One region of the Mesorhizobium sp. WSM4841 genome, then DNA from elsewhere that is predicted to be linked to it. Evidence: predicted binding sites of a transcription regulator. Region 1 holds the regulator's gene; the other holds the start of a gene.
The links. Region 1 encodes PhoB, which activates phosphate uptake and scavenging genes when phosphate is short. Its sites were predicted from a motif close to TGTCATNNANCTGTCAT; they were not measured.
Positions count from the first base shown of each region.

Region 1 (4,196 bases):
TGTGGATATCGATGTCCGCGAGAACCAGGTGACGGCGTTGATCGGCCCATCGGGCTGTGGCAAGTCAACATTCTTGCGGTGCCTGAACCGAATGAACGACACGATCGATATCGCGCGGGTGAGCGGCAAGATCACGCTCGACGGTGAGGATGTCTACGACCCGAAAATCGATGTCGTCGAGCTGCGAGCTCGCGTCGGCATGGTGTTCCAGAAGCCGAACCCGTTTCCGAAGTCGATCTATGAAAACGTCGCCTACGGTCCGCGCATTCACGGCCTGGCCAGGAGCAAGGCCGAGTTGGACGGCATCGTTGAATCGAGCCTGAAGAAGGCCGGCCTGTTCAACGAGGTCAAGGATCGCCTGCTCGAGTCGGGCACCGGTCTCTCCGGCGGACAGCAGCAGCGCCTGTGCATCGCGCGCGCCATCGCCGTATCGCCGGAAGTGATCCTGATGGACGAGCCCTGTTCGGCGCTCGATCCGATCGCCACCGCCCGCGTCGAGGAACTGATTGACGAACTGCGCCAGAACTACACGATCGTCATCGTCACCCATTCGATGCAGCAGGCAGCGCGCGTGTCGCAACGCACGGCGATGTTCCATCTCGGCTATCTGGTCGAGGAGGGCGCGACCGACAAGATGTTCACCAACCCCGACGACAAGCGCACCCAGGACTACATCACCGGCCGATTCGGCTGAGCGGTCCGGCGGCGAATTTCGAACACGAGGACAGTATCATGGGTGAACACACCGTCGCATCCTTCGACGAGGAACTGGAGCACATCGACAGGCTGATCCGCGATATGGACGAGCTCGCCGCCGCGATGGTCGCAGCCTCGATCCGCGCATTGCTTGCATCAGACAATGCGATGGCGCAGCGCGTCGTCTCGGACGACGCCATCATGGATGCGCGGCAGCGCGAACTCGACGATAGTGCGATCACGCTGATCGCCAAGCGGCAGCCGATGGCGCAAGATCTGCGCGCCGTGGTTGGCGCAATCCGCATGGCCGGCGATCTCGAGCGCATCGGCGACCTGGCCAAGAACATAGCCAAGCGGGTCAGCGCAGTCGGGCAGAGCGCCACGCCGCGTAATCTCTCGCACGGTATCGACGCGATGGCGGATCTCGTTCTTGTGCAGCTCCGCGGCGTGGTCGAGCACTATGTGTCGCGCAACGCCGGCGCGTTGAAAGAACTGCGCGCCGCCGACGAGAAGATCGACGTGAAATACACGGCGGTTTTTCGCGAACTCCTGACCTACATGATGGAGGATCCGCGCAACATCACCGCTTGCACGCATCTTCTGTTCTGCGCCAAGAATCTCGAGCGTATCGGCGATCACGTCACCAACATCGCCGAAAACGCCTACTATGTCGTGACCGGGCAGCAATTGCCGGCGGATCGCCCGAAGCTCGACGAAACGACGATGTCGGCGCCGGCGACATGACGGGGGTGACCGGTCGATGATCGCGCCACGCATTATGGTGGTGGAGGACGAAGAGCCGCTGGGCGTCCTCCTCCGCTACAATCTGGAATCCGAAGGCTATCAGGTCGAGGTGGTGACGCGCGGCGACGAGGCCGAAATCCGGCTGCAGGAAAACGTGCCCGATCTTCTGGTGCTCGACTGGATGGTGCCGGCGGTTTCCGGCATCGAGCTTTGCCGACGCCTTCGGATGCGCCCCGAAACCGAGCGGCTGCCGATCATCATGCTGACCGCACGCGGCGAGGAGAGCGACCGGGTGCGCGGCCTCTCGACAGGGGCCGACGACTACCTGGTCAAGCCGTTCTCGACACCGGAATTCATGGCCAGGATCAAGGCGCTGCTGCGCCGCGCCAAGCCCGAAGTGCTGTCCAGCGTGCTGAAGGTCGGCGACATCATGCTCGATCGCGAATCGCACAGGGTCTATCGCAAGAAGAGCGAGATCCGGCTCGGGCCGACCGAATTCCGGCTGCTCGAATTCATGATGCGGCACCCAGGTCGGGTCTTCTCGCGCAGCCAGTTGCTCGATAATGTCTGGGGCGAGACGATCTACATCGACGAGCGCACGGTGGACGTCCATGTCGGCCGGTTGCGCAAGGCGGTCAACAATGGTCGCATGCCCGATGTCATCCGCACCATCCGCGGTGCGGGCTATGCGATCAGGGAAGACTAGCTGATATTCAGGTGATGCCGGCCTGCGACCGGCGATTTCCTGCGCTTCCGGTACGTACCCAAAAGTACGCTCCGTTCCGGTTCTCGGAACTCGCCCAGTCTGGTCGCTTCGCGCCCGTCTTCGACTCCGGCGCGGCCTGACCTGAATCTCAACACATCCCCAAGTCGCATTCCGCCTTTGTTCCTTGCCTTCGGACTCACGCCACGTCCTTCCTGATCGTGCCGGACTTCCCTTGCGCGCCCGGCGCGAAAATCTCCTGGTCGACGAAGCTCAGCGCTCGCAAGGCGCAGCCTTCGCGGATCAGCGGCAGCTCGTTCGTCTCGGTGTCGAAGGAAATCGAACCCGAATGCTGGCCGCCGGCGGTCTGGGCGATGGCCTCGCGCAGGGCCGGCTCGATCAGGTCGAAGGCGGCAGCGCTGGCGCCGACCATGGCGACCGGCGCCGGATCGATCAGCGCGAACAGGCTGCCAAGCCCGAAGCCGAGCGCTTCGCCGGCCTTGCGGTAGGCTTCGCGCTCCGGTCCGTCCGTCTGGCGCGCCCGGGCCGCCAGTGCCCGCATCTCGGCGTCGCTGACATCGGCGACCGGCTCTGCGTTCTCGCTCAATTGCCTTGCGTTGCGCCAGATGGCGTAGTTGCCGGCATAGGCCTCGACGCAGCCGCGCCGCCCGCAGCGGCAAAGCGCGCCGCCCGGCCGATGAATCATGTGGCCGAATTCGCCGCCCGAGGAATGGGTGCCGGTGAACAGTTCGCCCTTCAGCACCAGCCCCATACCGATGCCGTGCGAGAGCAGGATGGCGATGAAATCGTCGCGGTAGCGATCCGGGTCGCGCCAGCGCAGCGCCACGGCCATCATGTTGCAGTCGTTCTCCATGATGGCCGGGATGCCGAACTCGCGTTCCAGAATGTCGGCGAAGGCGATGTTCGTCTGCGGCGTGATCGGCGACCACAACATGGCGCGCGCATGCGAATCGGTGATGCCCTGGATCGCCAGCGCGATGCGGGCGACGCTTTGGACGTCGAGGTCGGGGTCTTCGATCCGGCGCCGCACGATGGCGACACATTCGTCGATCAGCTCGTCGCGCGACATGGTCAGCGTGTCCAGCCGGCGCTGTTCCTCGGCGACCACCTGTCCGGCATAATCGATGACAGCGACCGACAGGAAATTCAGCGACAACACGACCGCCAATACGGCAGCGGCTTCCGGATTGAGGCTGAGGCCGACCTGCGGTCGGCCGCGTTTCATCGAAACGGTCTCGCTCGCCTTGCTCTCGGTCAGGATGCCTTCCTGGATCAGGTCTGAAGAGATCGCCGATATGGTCGAATGACTGAGGCCGGTGGTTGCGGCGATCTCGGTCCGCGACGGCTGGCCGGCCCGGCGTACCGCAGAAATCACCATCGCCCGGTTACGCCGGCGCAAATCGTCATGACGGATTCCAACCGACATTCTTTTGCTTCCTCCCTATTGCCGCGGCCGCTCATGAATCGGAAGCCGTCGGTAATGTCCGACAAATAGTGGCAGAAGCAGCAGGCCCTGTCATTATTTATTCCGAGTCTCGAAATAAGTCGGCAGGGACATCAAAATCCATCGGAATTGATGTTGACAGCGCTTCGCGGTTGGACCAGTATTTTTTCGAGGCTCGAAAAAATAGGGGGCCTTTGTGCCGGCCTTCGGGCCAGTTGGTCGCGCCGTACGCGGCGCAGGGAGGATATCATGAAGAGATTCGCAGCCGCCATTCTGGCGGGGGTCGCCATGTCGCTGACGCTCGCGTCGGTCGCACAGGCCAAGGACAAGGTCATTGGCGTTTCGTGGTCGAATTTCCAGGAAGAGCGTTGGAAGACCGACGAAGCCGCCATGAAGTCGGCGATCGAGGCCGCCGGCGACAAGTATATTTCCGCCGATGCACAGTCCAATCCCGGCAAGCAGCTGACCGATGTCGAGAGCCTGATCTCGCAGGGCGCCAACGCGCTGATCATCCTTGCGCAGGATGCCTCGGCCATCGGGCCGGCGGTGCAGAAGGCGCTGGACGAAGGCATTCCGGTCGTCGGCTAT
Region 1 covers NZ_JBVVQC010000009.1:91,504-95,699, reverse strand. Annotated here, with positions in the region: gene pstB (phosphate ABC transporter ATP-binding protein PstB) at 1-694, shown strand, start outside; gene phoU (phosphate signaling complex protein PhoU) at 733-1,440, shown strand; gene phoB (phosphate regulon transcriptional regulator PhoB) at 1,457-2,146, shown strand; gene AC0L14_RS13370 (ROK family protein) at 2,343-3,590, opposite strand; gene xylF (D-xylose ABC transporter substrate-binding protein) at 3,858-4,196, shown strand, end outside.

Region 2 (4,196 bases), on a different contig from region 1:
CTATTCCAGGTTCGACCGCTTTTACGAAGCCAACGGCCATTTCAATGCGCTGGTTGGCTGCAACACCTGGACGGCGGCGGCTCTACGTATCGCCGGCCTGCGGACAGGCTGGTGGAATCCGCTGCCGGCCTTGCTGGACATATCGATGCGGATTTATAATTGATGGTCGCAGACACGCCCGAACGGATCAGTCGGTCTTGCGGTTACGTGCGCTACGCCAAAATTTCTCGGTTATCTTGGGAAGATCGCTGACGTCGATGTCGACCTCCGGCCGCGCGATCAACCAAGCGATCTCGGCTTTCTGAGCATCCGTTAAAGGTGGAGGATTCCTCGGATCGATTTCATGTCGGATGACTTCGGCCACAGCGCCTTAATACTCAGTGCTGGCACTGCAGTCGAATGCGAGCGCCTCATTCCTTCGCACCCCCCTCCGGCCTGCCGGCCATCTCCCCCGCAAGGGGGGAGATCAGCAGCTTCGGCGCTCCGCTCACTCCTGCAACGTTGCAGATTGGCGAAGGCCGCAGTGACGGCCAATCTCCCCCCAAGTGGGGGAGATGTCCGGCAGGACAAAGGGGGGCGCTGTCCTGGGCGCTGTCCCGCCAGACGGTCGAGTTTTCATCGCCGATCGACGATTTCCGGCGGCCGCCAGCCATAGAGCCAGTCGAGATCGGCCGCGAGCTTTTCCGGCGAGCGCAGCTTCAGGAACAGGTTGCGCGCGACGGCCACCGGCCCCGCTGCATGCCAGGCGAAGCGGTTGACGGCACCGCGGCGGGCGACCCTGGCGATGCGCGGGCGCCGCACCTTTTCCCAGGCGGCAAGCGCGCTCCCTGGATCGGCAGGCGAGGCGGCGACAAAGCCGGCAAGGGTTGCGGCATCCTCGATCGCCATCGCCGCGCCCTGCGCCGCAAACGGCGTCATCGCATGCGCCGCGTCGCCGATCAGGGCGATGCCGGCGGGCGTCGTCGTCCATGGCTGTGCTTGGTCGACCGTATGGATCGGCCATGCGGTCCACGGGCCGGCGTCCTCGGCAAGACGGGCCAGTGCTGGCGCCGTGCCACGCATGGCGCCGGCGAGGATATTGGGGTCGGCGTGGCCCGACCAGCCCTCGGCGATGATCTCGCCCCTGGTGAAGGCGGCCAGATTGAAAGCCGTGCCGTTACTGACCGGATAGGTGACGAGGTGGAAGCCGGGATGCAGGAAGGTGGTCACGCAATTGGCGGCGCCGACCGCCGCAACGGCTTCTCCCGCGACGCTGTCTGCACTGATCGTAGCGCGCCACGCAAGCTCGCCCGAAAACCGGCTTTTGGCCGCAAGCCCGCCAAAAGCGCGGATCGCCGACCAGACACCGTCGGCGCCGATCAGCAGAAAGCCGTCGGCTTCCACCGTCTTGCCGGCAATCTCGACTGTTGCCGTGTTATGGCGCGGTCCTGTGGCGACGCCGCTGACGCGCGCGCCGGTGGCGAGACTGATGTCCGGCTGTTCGGCGATCCGCGCCATCAGCGCGTCTTGCAGGTCGGCCCGATGAGCGACGAGATAGGGCGCCTGCCAGCGCCTTTCGGCTGCTTCGCCAAGCGGCACCCGCGCCAGCTCGCGCAGCGTGGCCGCCTCCTTGAGCACGACCGCCTCCGGCCGCATCGCCGCCGGCAACAGCCGGTCGAGCACGCCGAGGTGGCGAAGGATGCGCGTCGCGTTGGGTGAGAGCTGGATGCCGGCGCCGGCGGCTTCGAGGCGCGGCGCCTGTTCGAACAGCCGCACCAGATAGCCGCGCTCGGAAAACGCCAGCGCCGCAGTCAGTCCAGCGACGCCGGCTCCGGCGATAACCACCTGCCGGGACCGGGTGTCGTCCATGCGGATGGCGTGCGCGTCAGGCAGCCTGGTCGATATAGAGGCATCCCGCAGGCTGCGTTTCCGTCGCCTTCAGCTTTGGCGAATAGCGATAAAGGGTCGAGCAATAGGGGCAGACCTTTTCATTGTCGTCGCCCATGTCGAGAAACACATGCGGATGGTCGAAAGGTGGGTTGGCGCCGGTGCACATGAATTCCTTGACGCCGATGTCGATCGCCGCATAGCCCGCATCGTTCTGGAAATGGGGAATGGAACCGCCTGCCATCGTCGTCTCCTATATTTGACGCATGACCCCGGATCATGCGCAAAACCAAAATTCCACCGCGACCTTTGCGCGTCCAAAGGACGCGCCGCGCTGTACCTGGATTGCATCTGGATCATAAGCAGTCTCTTTGCAAGATCGATGAAATCAAACTGTCGTAAAAGCCTGTCACAGGATAAGCTAAGCCGGTTAAGGCATGGTCCGAAAACCGAATTCGGTTTCGCTGGGGATCATGCGTAGCTTAAGTGTGGGAGCGTCCTTTGCGCGTCCGCAAAGACGCGCCACGCTGTGGCCAGCGGTGCGAAACGAGCAGGAACCATGAACGAACTAAAGCCGGTGCAGAGCGAATTCACCACTGTCGAGGTGGCGAGCCCCGAGGGCGGCAACCCGGACCGCTTCGTCAACCGCGAGTTTTCCTGGCTGCAATTCAACCGCCGCGTCCTCGAGGAATCGCTGAACGCCAATCATCCGCTGCTCGAGCGTGTCCGCTTCCTGTCGATTTCGGCCGCCAATCTCGACGAGTTCTTCATGGTCCGCGTCGCCGGTCTCGCCGGCCAGGTTCGCGAAGGCATCACGCTGAAGAGCCCGGATGGCCGCACCCCCGTACAACAGCTGGAACAGTTGCTGCGCGAGGTCGAGCGCCTGCAGGAGGACCAGCAGAAAAGCCTTTCCGCGCTGATGCTGCTGCTCGACAAGGAAGGCATCGAGAGCATCAGCCGCGATGCGCTGACCAAGGACGAGAAGACCTGGCTCGAGGATCATTTCCAGGAGCAGGTGTTTCCGGTGCTCACACCGCTTTCGATCGACCCGGCGCATCCGTTCCCATTCATTCCCAATCTCGGCTTCTCGATGGCCCTGCAACTGCGCCATCGCAGGAATGGCGAAGAGATGAGCGCCCTGTTGCGTCTGCCGGTGGCGCTGAAGCGGTTCATCCGCTTGCCTGACCGCAAGCGTCATTTCCGCTTCATTCCGCTGGAAGAGGCGGTCGGTCTCTATATCGGCAAGCTGTTCCCCGGCTACGAAGTCAAGGGCTCCGGCACGTTCCGCATCATCCGCGACAGTGACATCGAGGTCGAGGAAGAGTCCGAGGATCTCGTGCGCCTGTTCGAGACGGCGCTGAAGCGCCGCCGCCGCGGCTCGGTCATCCGCATCGAATTCGACAAGCTGATGCCGGCCGAACTGCGCGAGTTCGTCGCCGGCGAGCTTGGCGTCTCGTCGAGCCGCATCAGCGTGCTCACCGGTCCGCTGGCGCTCAGCCAGATTTCCGAGATCGTCGCCATCGCCCGCGACGATCTCAAGTTCACGCCCTATAATCCGCGCTTTCCCGAGCGCATCCGCGAGCACGGCGGTGACTGTTTCGCCGCCATCCGCGAGAAGGACATCATCGTTCATCACCCCTACGAATCCTTCGACGTGGTGGTGCAGTTCCTGCGCCAGGCGATGGCCGACCCGGAAGTGGTGGCGATCAAGCAGACGCTCTATCGCACCTCGAACGACAGCCCGATCGTGCGCGCTTTGGTCGACGCGGCGGAGGCCGGCAAGTCGGTGACGGCGCTGGTCGAGCTCAAGGCACGTTTCGACGAGGAAGCCAACATCCGATGGGCGCGCGACCTCGAGCGCGCCGGCGTTCAGGTCGTGTTCGGCTTCCTCGAACTGAAGACCCATGCGAAAATGTCGCTGGTGGTGCGGCGCGAGGACGGCAAGCTGCGCAATTACGTGCATCTCGGCACCGGCAACTACCACCCGGTCACCGCGCGCATCTACACCGACCTGTCCTTCTTCACCACCGATCCGACGATCGCCCGCGATGTCGCCCAGCTGTTCAATTTCATCACCGGCTACGCCGAGCCGACCGAGGAGATGCGGCTGGCCATCTCGCCGTTCACCCTGCGCAAGCGCATCCTCAAGCACATTTCGGAGGAGATTTCGCATGCGCTGGAGGGCAGGCCGGCCCGCATCTGGATGAAGATGAATTCGCTGGTCGACCCGATCATCATCGACGCGCTCTATGACGCCAGCCGCGCCGGCGTCGAGATCGATCTCGTCGTGCGCGGCATCTGCTGCCTGAGGCCCCAGGTGCCGGGCCTGT
Region 2 covers NZ_JBVVQC010000053.1:14,774-18,969, forward strand. Annotated here, with positions in the region: gene AC0L14_RS33220 (TIGR02117 family protein) at 1-163, shown strand, start outside; gene AC0L14_RS33225 (hypothetical protein) at 188-364, opposite strand; gene AC0L14_RS33230 (FAD-dependent monooxygenase) at 616-1,848, opposite strand; gene AC0L14_RS33235 (zinc-finger domain-containing protein) at 1,865-2,110, opposite strand; gene AC0L14_RS33240 (RNA degradosome polyphosphate kinase) at 2,426-4,196, shown strand, end outside.
Region 2: the regulator PhoB is predicted to act here: its motif matches at 2,250-2,266, upstream of AC0L14_RS33240 (RNA degradosome polyphosphate kinase).